Regions from separate parts of the Roseburia sp. AF15-21 genome, predicted to be linked through region 1. Evidence: a T-box and tRNA genes for the amino acid it is inferred to sense, from the RefSeq annotation. Region 1 holds a T-box; the other holds one or more tRNA genes.
What was found. A T-box is a leader RNA that pairs with one kind of tRNA and senses whether it is charged. The one in region 1 lies ahead of DWW33_RS00565 (proline--tRNA ligase), so its partner is inferred to be a tRNA-Pro.

Region 1 (12,112 bases):
CAGGGACATGGTGAGACAGCATTGAACGGTGATTTTAAAGATGCTATTGAGAAAGCAAATGTCACTTTAAACAGCCTCAACCTGATGCAGGCAGACAGCATTCCGGAAGATGCACAGGCACTTATTATCAATGGACCGACCTCTGATTTTTCATCCGATGATGCGTCAAAAGTAATTGATTATATCAATAAAGGTGGAAAACTTTTGGTAACGCTATCTTATACAGATGCTGATATGAGTAATTTCTATTCGGTTTTAAATGAGTTTGGCATTACTGCAGTAGATGGAATGGTGATGGAGAGCAATACCGGTTCTTATTATCAGGCACCATATTATCTTTTGCCAAATGTAGAAAGCGGTGCACTGACTTCCGGTGTGGATGGCTATGTATTTACACCGTATGCAGTAGGTCTTACCTATAATACCGATACCGAAAATGTAACCTATACACCTTTACTTACCACTTCGGATGCAGCGTACAGTAAGACAGATGCTACAAGTTCCTTAGAGCAGACGGAGGATGATATTGCAGGACCGTTTACGGTAGGATTAAAGGCGGAAAAAACCATGGATGATACAAGCGCAGATATTCTTGTATATTCTTCCATGAGTATGTTTACGGATGATGCAGACAGTATGGTATCCGGAAATAATTTATCCGTATTTTCAAAATCCATTGCAAGCTATATTCCGGAAGACAGCGGTTCAGCAGTTGTGATTCCGGTCAAAGAATATGACAGCAGTACCCTGACCGTACCGGCTTCGGTTGTCATTGCATCAGCTGTAATCGGCATTGCAGTAATTCCGTTATTGCTTCTTGCAATCGGTATCGTAATCTGGATGAGAAGGAGAAAGAAGTAATGAAGAAACAGAAAAAACAGTTGATTGCTTTATGCATCCTGCTTCTTATCTGCATTGTGGCATGGGTTGGCCTGACGAAGTGGAATAAGAGCCAGGAACAGAAAAAAAAGGAAGAGGAAGAAGCTTCAAAAGTAACGGTGACAGATGTTAACACAGAAGATGTAAATGCATTTTCTTATCAATATAATAATGAGACACTGTCTTTTGTAAAAGAAGATGATACATGGTATTATGAGGCAGATAAAAGCATTTCTTTAGACCAGGATACTATGGAAACATTGATTGCCACCACAGCACAACTTACGGCAGAGCAGGAAATCAAGGATTATGAGGACTTATCAGAGTATGGACTTGAAACGCCGTCAAATACCATTACACTGACGACAGGGGATGGAACAACAACACTTCTGATCGGAAATAAAAATGACATGCTGAGCCAGTATTATGTAAAGACGAATCAGTCTGACAGTATTTATCTGGCAGGAAGTGCAGTATATACCACTTATCAGAAAGGCATTGCGGATCTTACAGTAACGGAGAGTACTGAGGAATCGGCGACTGAACAGCCGGAAGAGACAGAAGAAGCTGATACTCTACAAGACGGGGATACGGAAAGCACAACCGAAATTGCAGAATAAAAGGATTGACAAGTAAAATATCCGTTGGTAAAATATATGAGAAAGTGTGGAAGAGAAATAGTAATCATTGGAAGCCTTCAGAGAGAAAACGGCAGGTGAGAGTTTTTGACGGAAGATGATGAACCAGTCTTGGAGCTGCATATCCAAGCAGAAGTGAAGGTATGTCGGGTTCTCCCGTTACAGAGAGAAGGCATAAGAAGATGTGCCGGAGTGCAGGAGCAGTCCTGAATTTAGGTGGTACCACGGATGAAACATTCGCCCTAAGCTAAATCATAGCTTAGGGCTTTTATATTGCTTTAAGCAGATGAGTTGCAAGAATAGAAAAAGGAGATAAGAAAATGAAACTGGAAAAATTAGTTGGTGACCGGTTTAAAGAGAGACCGGCAGATTGTGTGATTGACAGTCATGCACTTATGGTAAAAGGTGGATACATCAAATATGTGGCAAATGGTATCTATTCTTCATTCCTGCCATTAAAGAGAATTACACGTAAGATTGAGCAGATTCTTCGTGAAGAGATGGACAAGGTAGACGGACAGGAAGTACAGTTCCCGGTTGTTATGCCTGCATCTATCTGGGAAGAATCCGGAAGATATGAAAGCATCGGAGACGAGCTGCTTCGTTTTACAGACAGAAACGGTGCCAGGATGGTACTTGGCATGACCCACGAAGAAGCAGCCGTACAGCTGGTTCGTGAGTATGCACAGAGCTATACCAAATATCCTTTTATGATTTATCAGATTCAGACCAAATTCCGTGATGAAGCAAGACCTCGTGCCGGATTAATCCGTGTAAGAGAGTTTACCATGAAGGATGCATATTCCTTCCATACCAGCCAGGAAGATTTGGAGCAGTATTATCAGAGAGTACACAAGGCATATGAGCGTATTTTTGAAAGAGCCGGTATTCCGGAAGTGGTATCCGTTGCATCTGATTCCGGTATGATGGGCGGAAGCCTTTCCCATGAGTTCATGCTTCTTACTCCGATTGGAGAAGATTCCATTGTACTTTGTGATGATTGTGGATACAAAGCAAATATGGAAGCTGCAGAAAATATTTCTGATATTCCAAGAGCCGCAGAATCAGCAGAACTGGAAAAGGTTCATACACCAAATATCCATACTATTGAAGATATCTGTGAATTCTTTGGCGATAAGACAAACAACTCCTGTAAAGCAGTTGTTTATCAGAAAAATTCAGATGACAGCTATGTGGTTGTATTTATCCGTGGCGATCTGGAAATCAATGAGACCAAGCTTGTTAATTATCTTGGTGACCAGATTCATGCTGCTGTTATTACAGAAGAGTGCGGATTAAATGCAGGCTATATCGGACCGGTTGGCTTACATATCAATGCACCTCATGTGGTTTTATATGATAAGTCTCTGGAAGGAAGAAATAACTTATCCTGCGGAGCAAATGAAGAGGAATACCACTTCAAAGGACTTGATATGGAGCGTGATGTAAAAGACGCAGAATATCATGATTTTGCTAAGGTATACGAAGGTGGAATCTGCCCGAAATGTGGTAAGAAGACCGTCCGTATTTCTAAAGGTATTGAAGTGGGAAATATCTTCCAGCTCGGAACCAAATATACCAAGTCCATGAAGATGACTTATGTAGATAAAGATGGTGAGAGACAGACTCCAATCATGGGCTGCTATGGAATCGGTGTCGGAAGACTTGCTGCTGCTGTATGTGAAGCCCATCATGATGAGTATGGTCCAATCTGGCCAAAGGAAATTGCTCCATGGCAGGTCCACCTTTGTGCAGTAAGACCGGACAATGAAGAAGTAAAGGCTTTTGCTGATGATTTATATGAGAAAATGCAGAATGCTGGTATTGAAGTTGTCTATGATGACCGTACCGTAAGTGCCGGCGTTATGTTTGCAGATGCAGACCTTCTTGGAATTCCACTTCGTGTTATCGTAAGCCCTAGAAATATGAAACAGGGAATCGTTGAAGTGACATCCCGTGATAAGACCTTAAAGGAACAGGTTCCGGTAGAAAACGTATTTGAAGAGATTCAGAAGTACTTATAAGAAGAGATTAAAAATAGCATATAGTGAATGATATAAGAAGAACTTCTGCCGGTTGGAAAACAATCAGCAGAAGTTCTTTTTGTGCGAATAGCGAGAAAAATCGCATGCCTGCATGCAGATTTGGCAAGCACCGCGATAACTCGAGAAACTCGCAAAGCGTGTTTCTCGTAGTTAGTGCGTCTGTTTATTAATATAGCTTGTCTTAAATTTTGAATACATAATCTTCTGGCTGCGGTACAGTCCGTAATAGCCGGAGAGCATATAGCTGAATGCAATCGCAAGAAGCAGGAATGGCATTGCAGCGAAACCGAACATTTCAAAGCTGATCAGCAAAGAAGTAATCGGGCTGTTGGTGACACCACAGAAAATGGCAGCCATACCGATGGCGGCACATAAGGTTGGGGAGAAACCGGTCAACGTTCCAAAGAGACAGCCGAAGCTTGCACCGATAAAGAAAGTAGGAACAATTTCGCCACCTTTAAAGCCGGCACCAAGGGTCAGGGCGGTAAAAATGATTTTTAAAAGAAAAGCTTCCGGAGCCACTGTGCCGTCAAAACATTTGGAAATAATATTAACGCCGGTTCCATTGTAATCCTGATTACCTGCCAGAAGGGTGAGGAGAATAATGATGCAGCCGCCTGCCGCAGCACGAAGGTAAGGATTTTTGATAAATTTACGGTAAATGGCTTCACTGTAATGTAAGGAAATACAGAACAGGATACTGACCAATGCACATAAAACGGCAAGAATCGTTACGGTAACTGCAGAAGAAATTCCAAATTCCGGAATGTCTAAAATGGCAAAGGACGGCGGCGCAATCTGAAAGTGTAATGCCAGACCATGTGCTACTAAAGCAGAGATAACGCATGGCACTAATGCAGAATAGTGCATGATGCCGACACTGACTACTTCCAGCGGAAAAATAGCTGCAGCCATCGGTGTTCCGAATAAGGCGGAAAAAGCAGCACTCATGCCGCACATAATCATAATATGTTTATCTTTTTCATCAAAACGGAAAAGTCTTCCGAGAGAATTTCCGATGCTTCCGCCAAGCTGAAGTGCTGCACCTTCCCGGCCGGCAGAACCACCAAAGAGGTGTGTGATTAAGGTGGAGATAAAAATAAGCGGAGCCATACGCAGTGGAATTTCATCCCCAGAGTGGATGGCGGAAAGCACCAGGTTGGTTCCAGTATCCTTTTCATCATGGAGAAGATGATAGAGCAGTACAATCACGATTCCACCCAGCGGAAGAAAGAAGATGAGCCATGGATAAGCAGTTCTTGTATCGGTGACCCATGTCATGCCAAAGTAAAAGGCAATTCCCACCATACCGATGAGAAGACCGGACAGAATAGAAAAAATAATCCATTTTATGGCGGTACGCAGACGACGCAGATTGTGTTTGATTTTATGTATCACAAGTTCTTTGGTAACTGGTTCGTTCATGATGTAGTAACTCCTTTTTTATATAAAGTAAATATTATAAGCAGAAATTGTTTGTATTTTTTGAAAAATATATATTCTATAAGAAATAGTAGCATTCTGGAAATAAATTTACAAGATGAATGAAGAGATAAATGAAGAGAATTTTATTTGCAAAAAATAACCGGGGTGACTATAATAAGTGAAGGCTTTCTATAAAATCTGGAAATTACAGGCAATGGAGGAAGAAAGATGGAATCAGAAATCAGGATACGCCGGCAGATGATAGAGATTGGAAAAAGAATTTATCAGAGTGGAATGGTGGCTGCCAATGATGGTAATCTTTCTGTGCGTATATCAGAGAATGAAATTTTGTGTACGCCAACCGGAATATCTAAAGGATATATGACGGAAGAATGTTTATGTAAGATAAATCTGCAGGGAGAAGTCTTATCCTGTCAGGATGGGTTCCGCCCGTCTTCTGAAATGAAGATGCATTTGAAAGTATATGAAAAACGTCCGGATGTAAGAGCAGTTGTACATGCGCATCCGCCATATGCCACAACCTTTGCGATTGGCGGTCAGGCATTAAATCGTGCAATCATATCAGAATCCATTGTAAGTCTTGGCTGTGTGCCGGTAGCAGAATATGGGCTGCCGTCTACGCAGGAAATACCGGATGCCATTGCACCATATCTTGACTATTTTGATGCGTTGCTCTTAGCGCATCATGGGGCACTGACTTATGGAAAGGACCTGACGGAAGCTTATTACCGGATGGAGTCGGTAGAATTATATGCAAGACTTCTTTACCAGAGTAAAATGATGGAAATGGACCGGGAGCTGGATGCAGATACGGTACACAAATTGTGTCTGATGCGGGAAAAGGCAGGAATGAAGAATCCGGAAACAGTCTGTGGCAGTAAGAAATTATTATTTGAAAGCTGCCGTGAGTGTATCCGCAGGAAAAATCTTTTGCCAGATGGATAGAAAAGAAAACGTTTGGCAGAAGGCAGCATTTTATAAGCAAGAAAAAGTTATTACAGAGAATAGCGGGAAACAGAAAAAGGAGATTAGAAGATGACAATAGAAGAAAGAGTAAAATTAGCAGAAGAAAAACATCACAGTGGTTATAACTGTGCGCAGGCAGTATTATGCAGTTACAGTGATAAGCTTGGAATTGACGAGGAAACTTTATTCCGTCTGTCCGAAGGATTCGGCGCAGGAATGGCAGATATGCAGGGAACCTGTGGAGCAGTAACCGGCATGTATATGATTGCAGGAGCACTGGGAAGCTCGGGAGCAATTGAAAAGGGCATGACCAAAGGCAGAACATATCAGACAGTAAAGGGACTGACAGCAGCATTTGATGAAAAAAACGGCTCTCATATCTGTAAAGAATTGAAAGGAATTGAAACCGGAAAGGTTTTGCGGAGCTGCGATGGCTGTATTGAAGATGCAGTCCGTATTGCAGAGCGCTTGTTTTCATAGAAAAAACACAATTTAATGGTAAAAGTGCACAAAAATGGAATGCCAAAATTATATAAGTGTACAAAATGTTGAAAACCCCATTGCTATTTTTGAGTAATGGGGTTATATTATATACATCCACTGAAAACGTTACCGAGAACGTAACCAACCAGTTTTCAGACAAGTCGGTATACAGATTGGGGAAGAGGTTTTCAGGAAGGACAGCATATTATATTTTAGGAGGATGTACTATGAAAAGAAAATTAGTATCTCTTATGTTAGTTGTATCTATGACAGCAGCTATGGTTGCTGGATGTGGAAGCGACGACAAGAAAACAGCTGACAATAATGCAGCAGGAACAGAGAAGACAGATGACAGCAAAGAAGCAGCAAGTGGTTCTGTTTACTACTTGAACTTCAAACCAGAACAGGATCAGCAGTGGCAGGATCTTGCAAAAGCTTACACAGATGAGACTGGTGTTCCAGTTGAAGTTGTTACAGCAGCATCTGGTACATATGAAGAGACTTTAAAGTCTGAGATGGCTAAATCTGATGCACCTACACTTTTCCAGGTAAACGGACCGGTTGGTCTTGCAACATGGAAAGATTACTGTGCAGACTTATCAGGAACAGATGTTTATTCACATGTTAAGAGTGATGACTTTGTACTGAAAGATGGAGATGAAGTAAAAGGTATTGCATATGTACTTGAGACTTATGGTCTTATTTACAACAAAACAGTATTAAACGCATATTGCGGAATGGACGGAGCTAAAGTTACTTCTATCGATGAAATCAACAGCTTTGCAAAATTAAAAGAAGTAGCAGATGATATTCAGTCAAGACTTGCAGAAGTAAGTGAAGCAGCTGGTCCTGAATATGACCTTAAGGGTGCATTTACTTCAGCTGGTATGGATTCATCTTCTGACTGGAGATTCAAAACCCATTTAGCAAACCTTCCAATCTACTATGAATACAAAGCAGATGGAATCGGATCTACAGATGCTATCAAAGGAACTTACCTTGATAACTACAAACAGATCTGGGATTTATACACAACAGATTCTACTTGCGAAGGCTCTATGTTAGCAAGCAAGACTGGTGATGATGCAACAGCTGAATTTGGCTTAGGCGAAGCTGTATTCTATCAGAATGGTACATGGGCATACAATGATATTATCAATGCTGGTGTATTAACAGATGATGACCTTGGAATGATGCCTATCTACATCGGAGCTGATGGAGAAGAGAATCAGGGACTTTGTACAGGATCTGAGAACTACTGGTGTATTAATGCTAATGCTTCTGAAGAAAACATCAAAGCAACAGAAGATTTCTTGAGCTGGGTTATTACAAGTGACACAGGACGTGACGTTGTTGCTAACCAGATGGGCTTCACAACACCATTTGATACATTTGATGATGGATATCAGGCAAGCAATGCATTCATGGATGCAGCTAACCAGTACATTGCAGATGGTAAGACTTCTGTAGCTTGGTGCTTTACAACAATGCCTTCTGAGGCTTGGAAAGATGGCGTAGGTTCTGCATTAACAGCTTATGCTGCTGGAACAGGTTCCTGGGATGATGTTGTAACTGCATTCGTTGATGGCTGGGCTTCTGAGTACGCAGCAGCAAACGAGTAAGACTTATCACATATAATCAGAACAATATGTGAAAAAAGGGCGGGCGGATATCGCCTGCCCTTTATAAAGGGAAAGGAAAAATATTATGAACAAATCAATTAAAAAATATTTTCCTCTTTTTGCACTTCCAACGTTAGTTGCATTTACAATTGGTTTTATAATTCCTTTTGCTATGGGTATCTATCTTTCTTTTTGTAAATTCACAACTGTTACGGATGCAAAGTTTGTAGGACTATCTAACTATACCAAAATCTTTGGAGATGAGACATTTGTTCACTCATTATGGTATACAGCACTCTTTACAATTGTTTCTGTGCTTGCCATTAACTTTTTTGCATTCGTAATTGCGATGCTTTTAACAAAGGGTATTAGAGGAACAAATGCGTTCCGTACCATTTTCTTCATGCCGAACCTGATTGGTGGTATTGTATTAGGATATATCTGGCAGTTGATTTTCAATGGTATTCTCGCAAATTACAGCAGAACATTGGTATATAATGAAAAATATGGTTTCTGGGGTATGATTATCCTGATGTGCTGGCAGCAGATAGGTTATATGATGATTATCTATATCGCAGGTATCCAGAATATTCCTGGAGATTTGATTGAAGCTGCAGAAATCGACGGGGCAACTTCCTGGCAGGTACTTAAAAATGTAACCTTACCGATGGTAATGCCATCTATTACCGTATGTACATTTTTAACACTGACCAACGGATTTAAATTATTCGACCAGAACTTAGCATTGACAGCAGGTGAACCTGCAAAGAGATCACAGCTTTTAGCATTGAACATCTATGATACTTTCTATGGTAGAAACGGATGGGAAGGCGTTGGTCAGGCAAAAGCAGTTGTATTCTTTATTCTGGTAGCAATAATTGCACTTGGACAGAACTATCTGACCAGACGTAAGGAGGTGCAGCAGTAATGAGTAATGTAAGAAAAGCAAAACATGGCTGGATTTTTACCATTATATTTACTATTTTAAGTGTACTGTGGGTACTTCCAATTGTAATCGTATTTATGAACTCCTTTAAATTAAAGGCATATATTAACCGATTCCCGTTCCAGTTAGGACCGTTTAAAATGACTGACGGATGGGACAGATTTGTTGCCGGAGTACAGAAGGCATTTGTTGGATTAACCAACTATGCAGAAGGTATCCGCAAGATTAACTTCTTTAATGCGTTTGGAACATCATTATTTATCACAGTATGTTCTGTTGCAGTAATTATTCTCTGCACATCTATGTGTGCATGGTATATCATCCGCGTGAATGATAAGTTTTCAAAAGGTTTATATTGCCTTTGCCTGTTTTCCATGATTGTACCTTTCCAGATGGTAATGTTTACATTATCCAAGCTGTCCAATATGTTACATCTTGGAAATCCGGTTGGAATCATTTTAGTATATCTTGGATTTGGAGCAGGACTTGCGGTATTCATGTTTACCGGCTTTGTAAAGAGTATCCCGCTTGAAATCGAAGAAGCAGCAATGATTGATGGATGCAGCCCGATTCAGACATATTTCCAGGTTGTATTCCCGATTTTAAAGCCTACGGCAATTACAGTTGCAATTCTTCAGGTAATGTGGATCTGGAATGACTACCTTCTTCCATATCTGGTACTTGATATCAGAAAATGGAAAACGATTCCGATTGCAATTCAGTATTTGAAAGGTGGATATGGCTCTATCGACTGGGGCGCAATGATGGCTATGCTGGTACTGGCAATTCTTCCAATTATCATTTTCTATGGAATCTGTCAGAAATATATTATCGAAGGCGTTGTTGCAGGAGCTGTAAAAGGTTAAGCATTTATATAATAAGTATTTCGCTATAGATATAGTGTAAAGGCAGGACAAAACATGACAATAAAAGATATTGCAAAAGAATCCGGGTATTCAGTAAGTACTGTGTCAAGGGTTCTGAATAACAGGGATGATGTGAGTCCGGAAGCAGAAAAGAAGATTCGGCGGATTGTTGCAGAACACAATTTTGTTCCAAATGGAAATGCGAAGCATTTGAAACAGATTGCGTCTAAAACCATCTGCGTACTGATAAAAGGTACGTCGAATATGGTTTTTTCAGGGATAGCAGAAGAAATCCAGACGATTGTAAATAAGACTAGTTATACATTGAATATGATATATCTGGATGAAGAAGAAAATGAAGTAGAACAGGCAATTATTCAGTGTCGTGAAAGAAAACCTCTGGGGATTTTATTCCTCGGAGGTAATCCTGCATTTTTCAGGGAAAAGTTTCATGAAGTAAAAGTTCCATCGGTATTAGTGTCTACAGCAGGAAAAGATCTTGGCTTTCCGAACCTGTCCAGTGTAGCAACAGATGATGTGGAAGCGGCGAAATGTGCCATGAATTATCTGGTGAATCAGGGGCATGTTCATATTGGGGTAATTGGAGGAAATTTAAGTTCCTCTTATGTCAGTGAACAGCGTTATATCGGGTGCGAGAAATGCTTTGGTGAAAAGGGAAGAATATTTGATTACGATAAATATTTTGTGAAAGCAAGATTTGACTTTGGAAGTGCATATCGGGCTACGGAAAAGCTTTTGGAGAAGGCAAAGGATGTGACTGCTATATTTGCGATGAGTGATGTCATGGCAATTGGAGCAATTCGTGCGATACGAGACAGAGGTCTGTTGGTACCGGATGATATTTCCGTTGTGGGGTTTGACGGAATACCAATGGCGGATTACTATAATCCAAAGCTGACCACTATAAGACAGCGGTACCAGACGATGGCACAACGCAGTCTTGAAATACTATTTCGTACAATTGACTTGAAAACCAAGGCAGTACATGAGATAATACCTTTTGAACTTGCACTGGGGGAAAGTGTTCGTGAGATAGGAAAATAATCTAGTTTGCAGGAGGAATTTAATTATGAGAACAAGTGGGATATTAATGCATATATCTTCACTTCCGTCACCATACGGAATTGGTACAATGGGAAAGGAAGCCAGAAAATTTGTAGACTTTTTGGATAAAGCAGGACAGACTTACTGGCAGATATTACCGATATGCCCAACCAGTTATGGAGATTCTCCGTATCAGTCATTTTCAAGCTTTGCGGGGAATCCATATTTTATTGACTTAGATTATCTTTGTAAGGATAAGTTACTGACAAAAAAGGAATGTTTAAGCTATGAATGGGGAGAAAATCCGGAATTTGTAGAGTATGGAACACTTTATGAAAACCGTTTTCCTTTATTGAAAAAAGCATATCAGCGCTTTAAAAAAGCATTACCGGATGATTTTGCGGACTTTTGTGAGAAAAACAGTGACTGGTTAGAGGACTATGCACTGTTTATGGCATTGAAGGATGCAAATGGCGGGGTTGCATGGTTTGAATGGAAGAAAGATTTAAAACTCCGCAAACCATCAGCAATTGAAAATGCGAAAGAAGAATTTGCAGATGATGTTGAATTCTGGAAAATGCTGCAGTATCTGTTCTTCAAACAGTGGACAGAGCTGAAAGCATATGCTAATGAAAAAGGCATTCAGATTATCGGTGATGTACCTATTTATGTTGCTGGTGACAGCGCAGATGTATGGGCAAATCCGGGACAGTTCTATTTAGATGAGAACCTGGATCCGATTGATGTATCCGGATGTCCTCCAGATGCATTCTCCGATGATGGACAGTTATGGGGTAACCCGTTATTCCGTTGGGATGCTATGAAGAAGGATGGTTATACCTGGTGGACAAAACGTATCAAAGCAATGTCTGAATTGTATGATGTTGTTCGTATTGACCACTTCAGAGGTTTTGATTCATATTACGCAATTCCTGCAAAGGATAAGACAGCAAGAAATGGAGAGTGGAGAGAAGGTCCTGGTATGGACCTGTTCAATGCTCTGGAAAAGAAACTTGGCAGATTAAATATTATTGTAGAAGATCTGGGTTATTTAACACCGTCCGTAAAACAGTTGTTAAAGGATACCGGTTTCCCTGGAATGAAGTTAATCCAGTTTGCTTTTGACAGCAGAGAAGAGAGTGATTACCTTCCACAT
Region 2 (12,112 bases), on a different contig from region 1:
GTTCTTCAGAAGTGTTGACAAGTGTCAGGGAATAGTTGTTTTCGGACAAGGTATGGTGTACGCCGCACATAATGTCAAACATATGCGGATTCCGATAAGCAGTATCTTTCTCCAGATTGGTAAGATAGACAATATTGGAAGTAGCACCTTTTGCAAAGCTTACAGCCCGGGAGTTAGGGGTATAATGAAGCTTTTCAATTGCTGCATGAACCTTTTCCACAGTGGCTGGGGATATGGTGGTCCAGTGATTTAAAACTTTAGAAACAGTGGATTTGGAAACACCGGCTTCATTGGCAACATCATTGATGGTAACAGACATAAAATACCTCCTGAAAAAATGTATAAATTTACAAATATAGTATAGCGGTTTCCTAACAAAGTCAATCATTTTTGACAAATAGACATTGTAAACAAGGGAAAAAAGTGATAAATATAGACTTAGCAAGAGGAACCAATTGCATGAAAAAAAGAAGAATAAAGAAAACGGTTTCCTAAAGAAACCGGAAAACGGAGGTATTTTTATGAAGAAAAGGGTGTTGAGTCTGTTGCTCTGTACCGCAATGACAATCGGCACATTATCCGGTTGTGGAAAAGAAGCAGGAAATGACGAAGGAAAGACTACAGAAGTACTTGGAAATGATGCAGAGGATGAAATGACAGAAGTAAAAATCTGGCATGATGGGGATGAGAATATCATGCAGACCATTGCAGATTGTGCGAATGAGAAACTGGCAGAGGATAATATCAAGGTTACCTTTGAAAAGAAGAGCGGTCTGACCGACCAGCTTCAGTTATATGGAAATGATGAATCCAACGGACCGGATATGTATCTTTATGCACATGATTCATTGGGAACATTTGCAGAAATGGGGATTTTAGCTCCGATTACGGATGTTATCAGTGAGGATGTAATGGCGGATTTATTACCGATGACCGTAGAAGCAGGTAATTATAAGGATACCCAGTACCTGATGCCGGTTTATTATGAGACATTGCTCTTTATGTATAATAAGGCAAAATGGGAAGGTGATGTGCCGGAAACAACGGATGAACTGTATGATTATATGGTAGCACATACCGATGTGGATGCAGGAACTTATGCGCTGGTAAATCAGCATTCTACCGCATACAATGTGGCACCGGTAATCAATGGTTTTGGTGGATATATTATTGATAAAGATGCAAATCCTGGATTAAATACACAGGAAACCAAGGATGCTATCGCATACAATCAGAAATTTGCAGCATTGGAGGCAGATGGAGATTACAACACTGTAACTGCATTATTCAATGAAGGCCAGGCAGCAGCAATCATCGGTGGACCATGGCTGGTATCCGGAATCAAGGCAGCGGGCATTGACCTTGGTATTAAATCCTTAGCGGATTTTAAACTTCCGAATGGAAACGGACTGGCACCATATTCAGGTGTACAGAGCATTGGTGTCTTAAAATATGCAGCAGAAAATAAGAAAGAAGCAATTGCAAAAGTATTAGAGACAATTGCAAGCCCGGAAGTAGGTATTGCATTGGCGAATAAATCAAACTGTGCACCGGCAAACAGCAAAGCATATGATGACGCAGATGTTGCTGCAAATGAGATGATTATGGCAATGAAAGCAACTGCAGAAACTGCGCAGCCTATGCCAAACATTCCACAGATGAGCGTTATGTGGGGTCCGGCAGAAGAATTTTTGGCAGCAGTCAACAAATCAGGGGAAGATATTGACACTGCAGCAGAGACTTATCAGCAGGAGGCATTGGATGCCATTGCAGATATGCAGTAAGCAGGAGTTTGTTTAGAAGCAATAAAGAGGAAAATTAGGAAGAGAAGTGTGTATATGAAGAACAAACGGAAATTAACACCATGGCTTTACAGTATGCCGGCACTGATATTGATTGGAATGGTTATTGTATTCCCGATTATTTATACGGGCTATATATCACTGACCAATATGAATCTTTTTCACTGGTCAAATTATGAATTTATCGGACTATCCAACTATAGCAGGGCATTATTAAAGGCAGACTCCGGTTTCCTTGGAGCACTGTTTACAACATTACTTTGGACCACATTAAATATGGTGATACAGGTAGTTGTGGCATATTTTATTGCATTGGGATTTCAAAGAGAAGATTTAAAGGGAAAACGTGTATACAAGACTCTTTTGATGTTCCCGTGGGCAATGCCTGCATATGTGTCCATTCTTTTTTGGAGGGTAGGCATTTATAACACAGAGTTTGGTCTTCTGAATAAGATTCTGGTGGCACTTGGCTTTGGAAAGGTAAATTTCCTTTCCACCAATGTGCCGGCATTTCTCTCCTGCATGACTCTAAACCTGTGGATGGCATTGCCGTTTATGATTATGATGATAGACGGTGCACTGTCCAGCATTGACCGCAGCTATTATGAAAGCGCAGAACTGGATGGAGCAGGTTTCTGGTCAAAGAACATCCATATTACCGTTCCGGCAATGAAAGGAATTATTGCACCGGCGGTTATTATGACGACATTTACCACATTTAAGCAGTTTGATATCGTATATCTTCTTACGATGCAGAAGGGAGCATATTCAGGGGCAACCTTACAGACCGTAATTACTTATGCACAGCAGAATGCGTTTGTTTCAAATAACTATGGGCTGTCCTCTGCGGTATCTATTATTATCTTTTTCCTCATCATGGTATTTTCGCTGTTTACCAATCGAGGGGTAAAGGAGGAAAATTATGACTAAGAAAAAGAGAAAACAGATTTTACAGCTTAGCGGATTACATATTTTTTATATTATACTGTGTCTGCTGGCACTGGTACCGATTTTATATGCGTTGAATCTTTCCTTTGAAAGGGGAAGTGGAGCATTGTCCTCCGGATTATCTTTGTTTCCAAAGGAATTTACACTGGATAATTATATAAATATACTGACGCAGAAGCCGTTTTTGCGGTGGTTTTATAACTCTGCCGTATTAAGCTTCTTTACAATGGTCATTGCTATCGGATTTGCCATGGTGTCATCTTATGCATTTTCAAGATACCGTTTTAAGGGAAGAAATGGCATTTTAAAATTACTGCTTCTCTTAAATGCATTCCCGCAGATTCTGTCCATGTTTGCATTATTCCGTCTTTTAAAACAGATGAATATGCTGGATACGAAACTGGGACTGGTGATTATTTATGCGGGAAGCATGTGCATTTTCTCTATCTGGAATATGAAGGGGTATTTTGATACCATTCCGATAGAAATCGAAGAAGCATCGAAAATTGACGGTGCATCGGATTTCCAGCTGCTGTGGAAGGTAGTAATGCCGCTGGCTCGTCCGGCAATCATTGTAACTTCTGTGATGGTACTTATTTTTGTATGGAATGAATATCTGTTTTCTACAACATTTCTACTGAATGAAAACAGTTATACACTGGCAGGTGGATTATATCAGTTACAGTCCAACGATTACACCAGAAGCTGGGGAATGTTCTCCGCAGCCGCTATCCTGGTATCTGTTCCGGTGCTGATTATTTTCTTCTGTATACAAAAGTATATGGTATCCGGTCTTACTGCAGGTGGTGTGAAAGGATAGAAATAAAATGGAAAAAGAAGCAATTTTGCATATTCCACTGTCACAATTTGCCTTTGCAGAAAAAGAAGACCGGCTGGTAATAAGAATCCGTTGTAAAAAGGGCGATTTAAAACGGTGCGTGCTGCTTTGGGGAGACCGGGTGGCGATGGAAGAGCCACTTCCGGTGAAACAAAGTGAAATGGAACATGTGGCATCCGATATGCTTTATGATTATTATGAAGTTAAGATTACGTCTCCGTATACCAGGGTATGCTATTATTTCCGGTTAGAGGACGATACAGAAAGCCTTTATTATTATGGAAGAGGATTTGCAGAGAAACTGTCCTGTGGCAGGGCAGAATATTTCCAGTTTCCATATATTCGAAGAGAGGATATTTTAGATATCCCGGAGTGGGCAGAAGACATTGTTATGTATCATATTTTCCCGGACAGTTTTGCGAATGACAGACGGGAACTGAAGGAAAAAGCGACAAGGCATATGCTTTTGCCGGATGAAAAAAGCGACAGCAATGGAAAAATTTTACCGGACCGGATTTGTAAGAATCATCTGGGTGGTACACTGAAAGGAATTTGTGAAAACCTTGACTATATCGGAAAGCTTGGAATTAACTGCATTTATCTGAATCCGATTTTTGAAGCGGCGTCTTATCATAAATATGATACCATTGACTATTTTGAAATCGACCCCTGTCTTGGAAATAAAGCGGATTTAAAAGAACTGGTGCAGCAGTGCCACAAGAGAGGAATCCGGGTTATTTTAGATGGTGTATTTAATCATTGTGGTGCAGATTTCTTTGCATTCCGGGATGTGCGGCAGAAGGGAAAAGCATCAAGATATTATAACTGGTTTTATCACCTGCCGGAAACGATACAGTACGCTGATCCGCCGGATTATGAGGCTTTTGCCTATGTAAAGGAAATGCCAAAGCTTAATACCGGAAATCCTGAAGTAGTGGAGTACCTTTGTAATGTTGGAACTTACTGGATTCGGGAAGCAGATATTGACGGCTGGCGCTTGGATGTGGCAAATGAAATCAATCATGAATTCTGGAGAGCCTTCCGTCATGCGGTGAGAGCGGTAAAAGAGGATATGTTTCTAATAGGCGAAATCTGGGAAGAAGCAGGCATCTGGCTTCAGGGAGACCAGTTTGATTCTACGATGAATTATACTTTTTCTTATCTGTGCCGGGATTTTTTTGGAAAGGGAGAACTTTCGGTCAGTGAATTTGATGCCCAGATGCAGCGGATGATTTACCGCTACCCATGGCAGGTGAGCCTGGCACAGATGAATTTTCTGGATTCCCATGATATTCCGAGATTTTTAAGCTATTGCAATGGAAATAGAAAGAGAATGGAGCTGGCATTTTTCTATCTCTTTATGGGAGTGGGCGTGCCATCGGTATTCTACGGGGATGAAGTGTATATCGAGGGAATGAAAGAATTGGAGTATCGGGCAGCCATGGACTGGCAGAGAGCATCCGGACAATCAGATGAAACTGAACCACAGTCTTTATTGCCGTATCAGGATAATTTAATCGGAAAATTCAAGGAGTGGATAGCACTTCGGAGAGAGCATCCGGCATTACGCAGGGGAAATTATCGCACCATCTATTGTAATGATGTTACCGGTGTTTATGCATTTTCCCGCTGCTATGAAGAAGACCGGGTGCTGGTAGTGCTGAATACAGGCCCTGACAAAGTGGAACTTACTTCGGCAGAAATACAGGAGCTGCAGGAAAAAAATATAGAACTGTCTTCTTATGAAGGAAGACTCGTGGCATTCTGAAAAAGACAAGTGACATTACAAAATACTTGTGTTATACTTTGAAAAACAAAGTGACGCAGGGAGGGTGTTTGCTATGGTTATTTTAATTGGAATTATTATATTTGCAGCCGTTATTGGATTTTATGCCTGTTTCGGACGCAGAATCAATGAAAATATTGGCTCTGGATTCGGAAAAGAGTACATGAAAGACAAATGGGGAATGGACGAATAATGAAAGAATGCCGGATGGTTTACCATCCGGCATTTATATATGTCATATATATTCTTTCCTTCGGAAGGATGATACGAAATCAGACTTTCTTGATGCTGCTGCGACGTTTTGCTTTCTCCTCGTAGAGGATTGCATCAGAGTGCTTGAGAATGTCTGTTAAGTCCATCTGCGGATTACAGTAGAAGTCGTAGATGCCGACAGAGATTTCTACATAGAAAGGTTTATCGCATACGGCATTAAAAGCATCGCTCTCTGCTTTCAGATTCTTTAAAAGCTGCTCCTTGAAATCCGGTATATCGGTTAAAATAAAGGAAACAAATTCGTCACCGCCCAGTCTTGCAGTAATGGCATCCTTTGGCAGGCATTTACGCAGCCGTTCGGATACTGTGCGTAACGCAAAATCCCCGGCAAGATGGGAGAAACAGTCATTGATTTCTTTTAAGTGGTCTAAGTCACCAAAGAGAAGATAAGCTTTTTTGCCGGAATTGGATTCAATTGCATGGGATGCCCGTTCCATAAATCCACGGCGGTTCAAAAGCTGGCTTAAGTCGTCATATTCGGAGATATAACTTAAGATGCTGTTCTGCTCCTGAATGACTTTCATGGAATCCTGTAATTCTTTCTGAATCTGGCGTTCGCTGGCATTTAACTGGATAAAATGCAGGAGTGCACCAATCTGGAGGCTGCAAATCTGCATAAAGGAAATATCTTTCTGTTCCACTTCGCAAAGCAGCAGACCGAACTGTTCATCTCCGGAAAAGAGGATAAATGATGTATAGCAGTGGCTGTGTTCCTTTGGAAGAAAACTGGAAAATCCATTGGCAGTCGTTACTTTTGGACGTTTGCCCGGTTCATGGTAGACTGATTTTTCATCATGGTAATATGCTGCCAGATAGATTTCGTCCGGGTACTCTGCAAGCTCATTTTCCTGATGAATGACCGGTTTGTCAAAGAAGAAAAAGAAGGAACTTTTGACATTCATCAGATGCAGCCGCTCCATGATATGTGTAATCGTTTCTTTGAAATTGGCACCGGAGTTAATCAAATCTCTTGTAAAGGAAGGTACAAACCAGGCTTTCCGGTTAGAATCCATGATTTCTTTTTCTAGCTGGAAGACATCCGCAGAATGAACGTATTGCTGGGTAAAGGATAAAATGCCGGAAAGCTGTGTCTGCAGCAGTTCTTCCTCCGAGAAGTTAATCAGTGTACGGAGTAATGAAGTAAGTTGCTCTAGGAGCATTTCTCCGGAAATATGGGGATATGCAGTAAGCTTTCTCAGATAACGAATCAGAGGCTCGTTGGAGAAGTCAGTTCCCTTCCGGATAAAGATTTCTTCATATATATTTTCAAAATATGCATGTAGAACTTCGGTATAGTAATTACGATCTTTTTCGTATGAAATGGAAGAGAATAATTCCTCAGCCATAGCATCGACCTGCTGGTGTATAAAATCGTGCAGCTGCTCCATGCTGATATGACGCAGTGTGGTAAAGCCGGTGTGCAGCTGGCAGCCGCAGGAGCTTCTCTGGTGAAAAATGGCTGACATCCGGCAGGATTTGTGGCTTCTTTCCCTGACAGAGCATAAGCGCATTCTGTAATGCCTGGTAGCTGAACTGGAAGCTGCTGTGGGAAACACTGGTCAGTGGTGGCTCCATGGTTTTTGCGTGGTCAATGTCGTCAAAACCGGTAATGGCAATGTCATGTCCCACCAAAAGGTCTCTTGCAGCACAGACGCGGTATCCTGCCTTTGCCATATTATCATTTGCAAAAGCAATTGCCTCTAATTCCGGGTTGTGGTCTAGGATATATTCCACCTGCTCGGTGACAAGCTCTGAGTAGTTGCCATAGACGACCATATCATTCGTGACCGGAAGCTGATGTTCCGCCATAACATCGCGGTAGGCTTTCAGCCGTTCATTGGAGTCTTTGTTGTTAGCTGGTCCTGCTACAAAAGCAATCTTACGATAGCCATGGACATTCACAAGATGCTCGATACATTGCCGCATACCGTTGTAGTTGTCAGCAATCAGATATGGAATGTCAGGATCGTCCGGTGTGTCCTCTAACATCAGAAATGGAATATCTTTATAATGGGAAAGAAAGTCTGCCTTTACCTGGTTACTTTTAAAAATAGAAAGAGAACCATAGGTAATAATGAGTGCATCCGGTCTGGTAAAATGCACATAATCATAAATCGTATCAAACTGATAATTATAGTCTCCATCAAAACTGCAGGATAAAATATCTTTACAATATTGTGGCATCTGAGGTCCCATCAGAAAAATAATATTGATATCTTCTTCTCTGGCACAGGTATAGAAGCCTCGAAGTAAGTCTTCTGAGTAGCTGGACTGGGTGTCACCTAACATAATTGCAATTGTTGGTCTCTGGTTGTTCTCCATAATGTGCCTTTCTCTGGTAAAAAAAGTTGCTTCGGCATTGTAAAAGCCTTTCTTATGATTGACTTAAGTATAACATAAAACGATTAAGTAGAAAAGAAAATAAAAATATTACTGGACAAAAAATGTGATATATGCTAATATAGTTGAGCGTGTGAAAGAACTGAATAACGATGCGTGGCTCAGCTTGGTAGAGCGCTGCGTTCGGGACGCAGAGGTCGCAGGTTCAAATCCTGTCGCATCGACGAAAAAAACGAGTACACTGTTAGGTGTGCTCGTTTTTTATATGAAGATTTCTACCCAAACATTGTCTGGAATCATCCTGTCATGTTATAATGAGCGTAAGCAAGTCAACATATAAGCGTGATTGGCGAGCTGCAATTGTTTATCAGGAGTTGATTTTCACTTGATAAATGAAATGGTTGGAAAATAATACAATAAAGGAGAAGACACAATATGAGTATGGAACCGGATTTTCTTACTTTGACAATCGGAAAACAGAAAAATATTGCATTGATTGCTCATGATGGAAAGAAAGCAGAACTGATCCAGTGGTGCAAAGACAATGCAGAAACTTTAAAGAAGCATTTCCTTTGTGGAACCGGAACAACAGCAAAAATGATTACAGACCAGACGGGACTGCCGGTAAAGGGCTATAACAGCGGTCCGCTGGGCGGAGACCAGCAGATTGGTGCTAAGATAGTAGAGGGAAAAGTAGATTTCGTGATTTTCTTTTCAGATCCGCTTACTGCAGCACCTCATGACCCGGATGTAAAAGCGCTGCTTCGTATTGCCCAGGTCTATGACATTCCGATTGCCAATAATAAAGCAACTGCAGATTTTATGATTCATTCCGAGTTGATGGATGAAGAATATAATCACAATGTGATTAATTTTAATAAGAATATCAGACAGCGGGCATCGACGATAAAGTAATGTCAGCTAAACTACGAGAAACACGCAAAGCGTGTTTCTCACATAAAAAGGAGAGGCGGTGTGAATACTCACACCGCCCCTTTTTCCTTTTAATTATCCTGGTATTATCCCTCAATGGAAATATATTTCTTTTCTTCCACAGCAGGTTTTGCTTCTTTCTTCGGAACGGTCAGAGTCAGGATACCATTTTCAAAACCGCCTTTGATGTCATCCTGAGTAACGCCATCTCCGACATAGAAACTACGCTGGTAAGAGCCATAGTAACGTTCTTTACGGATATATTTGCCATCTTTGTCTTTTTCGTCCTTGTTGTCCTGGTGTTTGGCATTGACGATGAGGTATCCGTCTTTCAGCTCAGCCTGGATATCTTCTTTCTTAAAGCCCGGAAGTTCAAATTCCAGTTCATATCTGTCGTCAAATTCCTTAACGTCAGTGTTCATGGCAGCGCGGTTGTCTGCAGCAGGAGCATTGTAAGCTCCGAATGGAAATACATCATCGAATATATCATCTACAAAGTTGTTTGAAAAAATACTTGGTACTAACATAAGTCATTCCTCCTGAAATAGTCTATTGTAATTAGTAATAATGTTTCTTGCTTCTGTGAGCTTCTCTGGCTTCCTCAACAGCCTCATGGTCGGCTACATTAATTTTAGCTTTTACTTTCTTCTTTTTTAATGGATGTTTTGGATTTTTGTCTGACATAATAACATGCTTCCTTTCTTTTACATCATCAGATATCTGAAATACAATGTCTGAAATTATCCTTCAATTGCAATATATTTGTGGTCTTCTACTGCAGGTTTTGCTTCTTTCTTCGGAACGAAGAGTTTTAAGATACCGTGTTTAAATTCGCCCTTGATATCTTCTTCGGTAACGGCATCGCCAACATAAAAGCTTCGGCTGCAGGCTCCGGAATAACGTTCCTTACGGATGTACTTGCCGGATTTCTTATCTTTATCTTCCTCATCCAAGCCTTTGGCGGCACTGATGGTCAGGTAACCATTTTCTAAGGAAGCACTTACTTCGTCTTTCTTAAATCCAGGTAAATCGATTACCAGTTCATAACCATTATCTTGTTCCTTGATATCTGTCTTCATCAGACGTGCGGCTCTACGACCGTAAAGTTTTTTCTCAGTTTTTTTCATATCCATGTTATCGTCCATCCATGGAAAATCCTCAAAGAAGTCATCAAATAAATTCTCTCCAAAAATACTAGGCATCAACATAAGTCATCTCTCCTTTTTTAAATAAATCTATCTATGCTTGTTTACCTTGTTTCTTTGGAACCGGGATGTTTTAGGAACCTCTTTTTGTTCCTCTCCTTTGTTCTGACTATGTTATAACACCAATTATTAGCACTGTCAAGATGTGAGTGCTAATAAATTTGTGAAAAATTTGTGAATTGGTTGCAAATTGTGAGAAAACTAAGAGAATATAAGGGAATACGCTGTGAAAAAGAAGAGAAAATAAGTGAATGTATTGCGGAAAAGAAAGAATATTGCAGGAACTATGAGACTGTGTTATGATTTCTATAACTTTGCGTCATGGAAATTATGAGTTTAGGAGAAAAAACAAAATGAAGACACAGAATGAGAAAAGAAGTACATTTTCGGGGAAGATAGGGTTTGTATTATCAGCAGCAGGCGCTTCTGTGGGACTGGGAAACATATGGAGATTCCCATATCTTGCGGCAAAGTATGGAGGAGGAATCTTTCTGCTGATTTATATTATACTTGCACTGACTTTTGGATATACGATGATTATGGCGGAGACTTCTATCGGAAGAATGACGAAGAAGAGCCCGGTGGGAGCATATCATACCTTTGGAAAATCCCGCTGGCTCTCTTTCGGTGGCTGGATAAATGCCATTATTCCGGTTTTAATCGTGCCATATTATTCTGTAATTGGCGGCTGGGTAATGAAATATCTGGTGGAATATATCAGGGGAAATGGCAGTAAGCTTGCATCGGATGGATATTTTTCCGATTTCATTTCCAGCGGGCTTTCCACAGAAATCTGCTTTGCTTTTTTTGCAGTATTTACGCTGGGGATTATCTTTGCCGGAGTCCGGAATGGTATTGAGCGGGTATCCAGATTTATGATGCCGGTGCTGGTTGTTCTTTCTATATTAATAACGGTTTATTCCGTAAGCAGACCGGGAGCATTAAAAGGAGTTAAATATTTTCTGATTCCAAATCTTGAAAATTTTTCATGGATGACAGTGGTGACAGCCATGGGACAGATGTTTTATTCCCTGTCCATCGCGATGGGAATTTTAATTACATTCGGTTCTTATATGAAGAAAGAAGTTTCTATTGAAGAATCGACAAAGAATGTGGAAATATTTGATACCGCCATTGCCATGATGGCGGGACTTATGATTATTCCGGCAGTCTTTGCATTTTCCGGTGGAAATCCGGAAACACTGCAGGCGGGGCCATCATTGATGTTTATTACGATTCCAAAAGTATTTGACAGCATGGGACTTGGAACCGGAGTCGGAATTTTGTTTTTTGTACTGGTGCTGTTTGCAGCAATAACAAGTTCTATTGCATTAACGGAAAGTGCAGTATCGACTTTTGAAGATGAACTGGGCTGGGAAAGACGGAAAGCAACGGTAATTGTCGGTATTGTAATGCTTCTTTTGGGAAGTCTTTCTACACTGGGATATGGACCATTAGCGAATGTAAAAATTATCGGAATGCAGATTCTTGATTTCTTTGATTTCCTGACGAACTCCGTGATGATGCCGATTGCAGCTATTGCAACCTGCCTTCTGGTATCAAGAGTGGTGGGAGTGCAGCGGATTGAAGAAGAAGTAACCCGGGGCGGCAACCCGTTCCGCAGGAAAAAGATATTTACGGTGATGATAAAATACCTTTGTCCGATCTTTGCAGCGATTATTTTAATCAGTTCCATAGCAAATGCTTTTGGATGGATTCAGATGTAATTAATGACAAATTAAGAAAATACAGAAATGCAACTACGAGAAACACGCTTTGCGAGTTTCTCGAGTTATCGCGGTGCTCGTCAAATCTGCATGCAAGCATGCGATTTTTCTCGCTACTTGCATAATCAAAAAGAGCGTTCTTTCCTAATTAGGAAAGACGCTCTTTTTGGACAGAACCATATTATGAATTTGCCATATTCTTAACGGCATTCAATGCCTTCTGGACTGGTGGCAGACAGATAATGATTAATGTAATAAGT

Region 2: it has a tRNA-Pro gene. The T-box ahead of DWW33_RS00565 (proline--tRNA ligase) is inferred to sense a tRNA for this amino acid. The anticodon was not compared.

The regions. Positions count from the first base shown of each region.
Region 1 is NZ_QUHG01000001.1:118,540-130,651, forward strand. Features, by position in the region: gene DWW33_RS00555 (Gldg family protein) at 1-861, shown strand, start outside; gene DWW33_RS00560 (DUF4340 domain-containing protein) at 861-1,499, shown strand; T-box leader at 1,538-1,765, shown strand; gene DWW33_RS00565 (proline--tRNA ligase) at 1,838-3,541, shown strand; gene DWW33_RS00570 (chloride channel protein) at 3,713-4,987, opposite strand; gene DWW33_RS00575 (class II aldolase/adducin family protein) at 5,216-5,953, shown strand; gene DWW33_RS00580 (C-GCAxxG-C-C family protein) at 6,044-6,454, shown strand; gene DWW33_RS00585 (ABC transporter substrate-binding protein) at 6,685-8,079, shown strand; gene DWW33_RS00590 (carbohydrate ABC transporter permease) at 8,165-9,007, shown strand; gene DWW33_RS00595 (carbohydrate ABC transporter permease) at 9,007-9,891, shown strand; gene DWW33_RS00600 (LacI family DNA-binding transcriptional regulator) at 9,946-10,956, shown strand; gene malQ (4-alpha-glucanotransferase) at 10,982-12,112, shown strand, end outside.
Region 2 is NZ_QUHG01000007.1:131,405-143,516, reverse strand. Features, by position in the region: gene DWW33_RS11120 (LacI family DNA-binding transcriptional regulator) at 1-319, opposite strand, end outside; gene DWW33_RS11115 (extracellular solute-binding protein) at 522-1,784, shown strand; gene DWW33_RS11110 (carbohydrate ABC transporter permease) at 1,839-2,732, shown strand; gene DWW33_RS11105 (sugar ABC transporter permease) at 2,725-3,570, shown strand; gene DWW33_RS11100 (glycoside hydrolase family 13 protein) at 3,578-5,356, shown strand; gene DWW33_RS15710 (hypothetical protein) at 5,430-5,567, shown strand; gene DWW33_RS11095 (GGDEF domain-containing protein) at 5,647-6,993, opposite strand; gene DWW33_RS11090 (LacI family DNA-binding transcriptional regulator) at 6,986-7,969, opposite strand; tRNA gene DWW33_RS11085 (tRNA-Pro) at 8,138-8,211, shown strand; gene DWW33_RS11080 (methylglyoxal synthase) at 8,429-8,902, shown strand; gene DWW33_RS11075 (Hsp20/alpha crystallin family protein) at 9,007-9,447, opposite strand; gene DWW33_RS16150 (hypothetical protein) at 9,479-9,604, opposite strand; gene DWW33_RS11070 (Hsp20/alpha crystallin family protein) at 9,661-10,128, opposite strand; gene DWW33_RS11065 (sodium-dependent transporter) at 10,479-11,852, shown strand; gene thiT (energy-coupled thiamine transporter ThiT) at 12,034-12,112, opposite strand, start outside.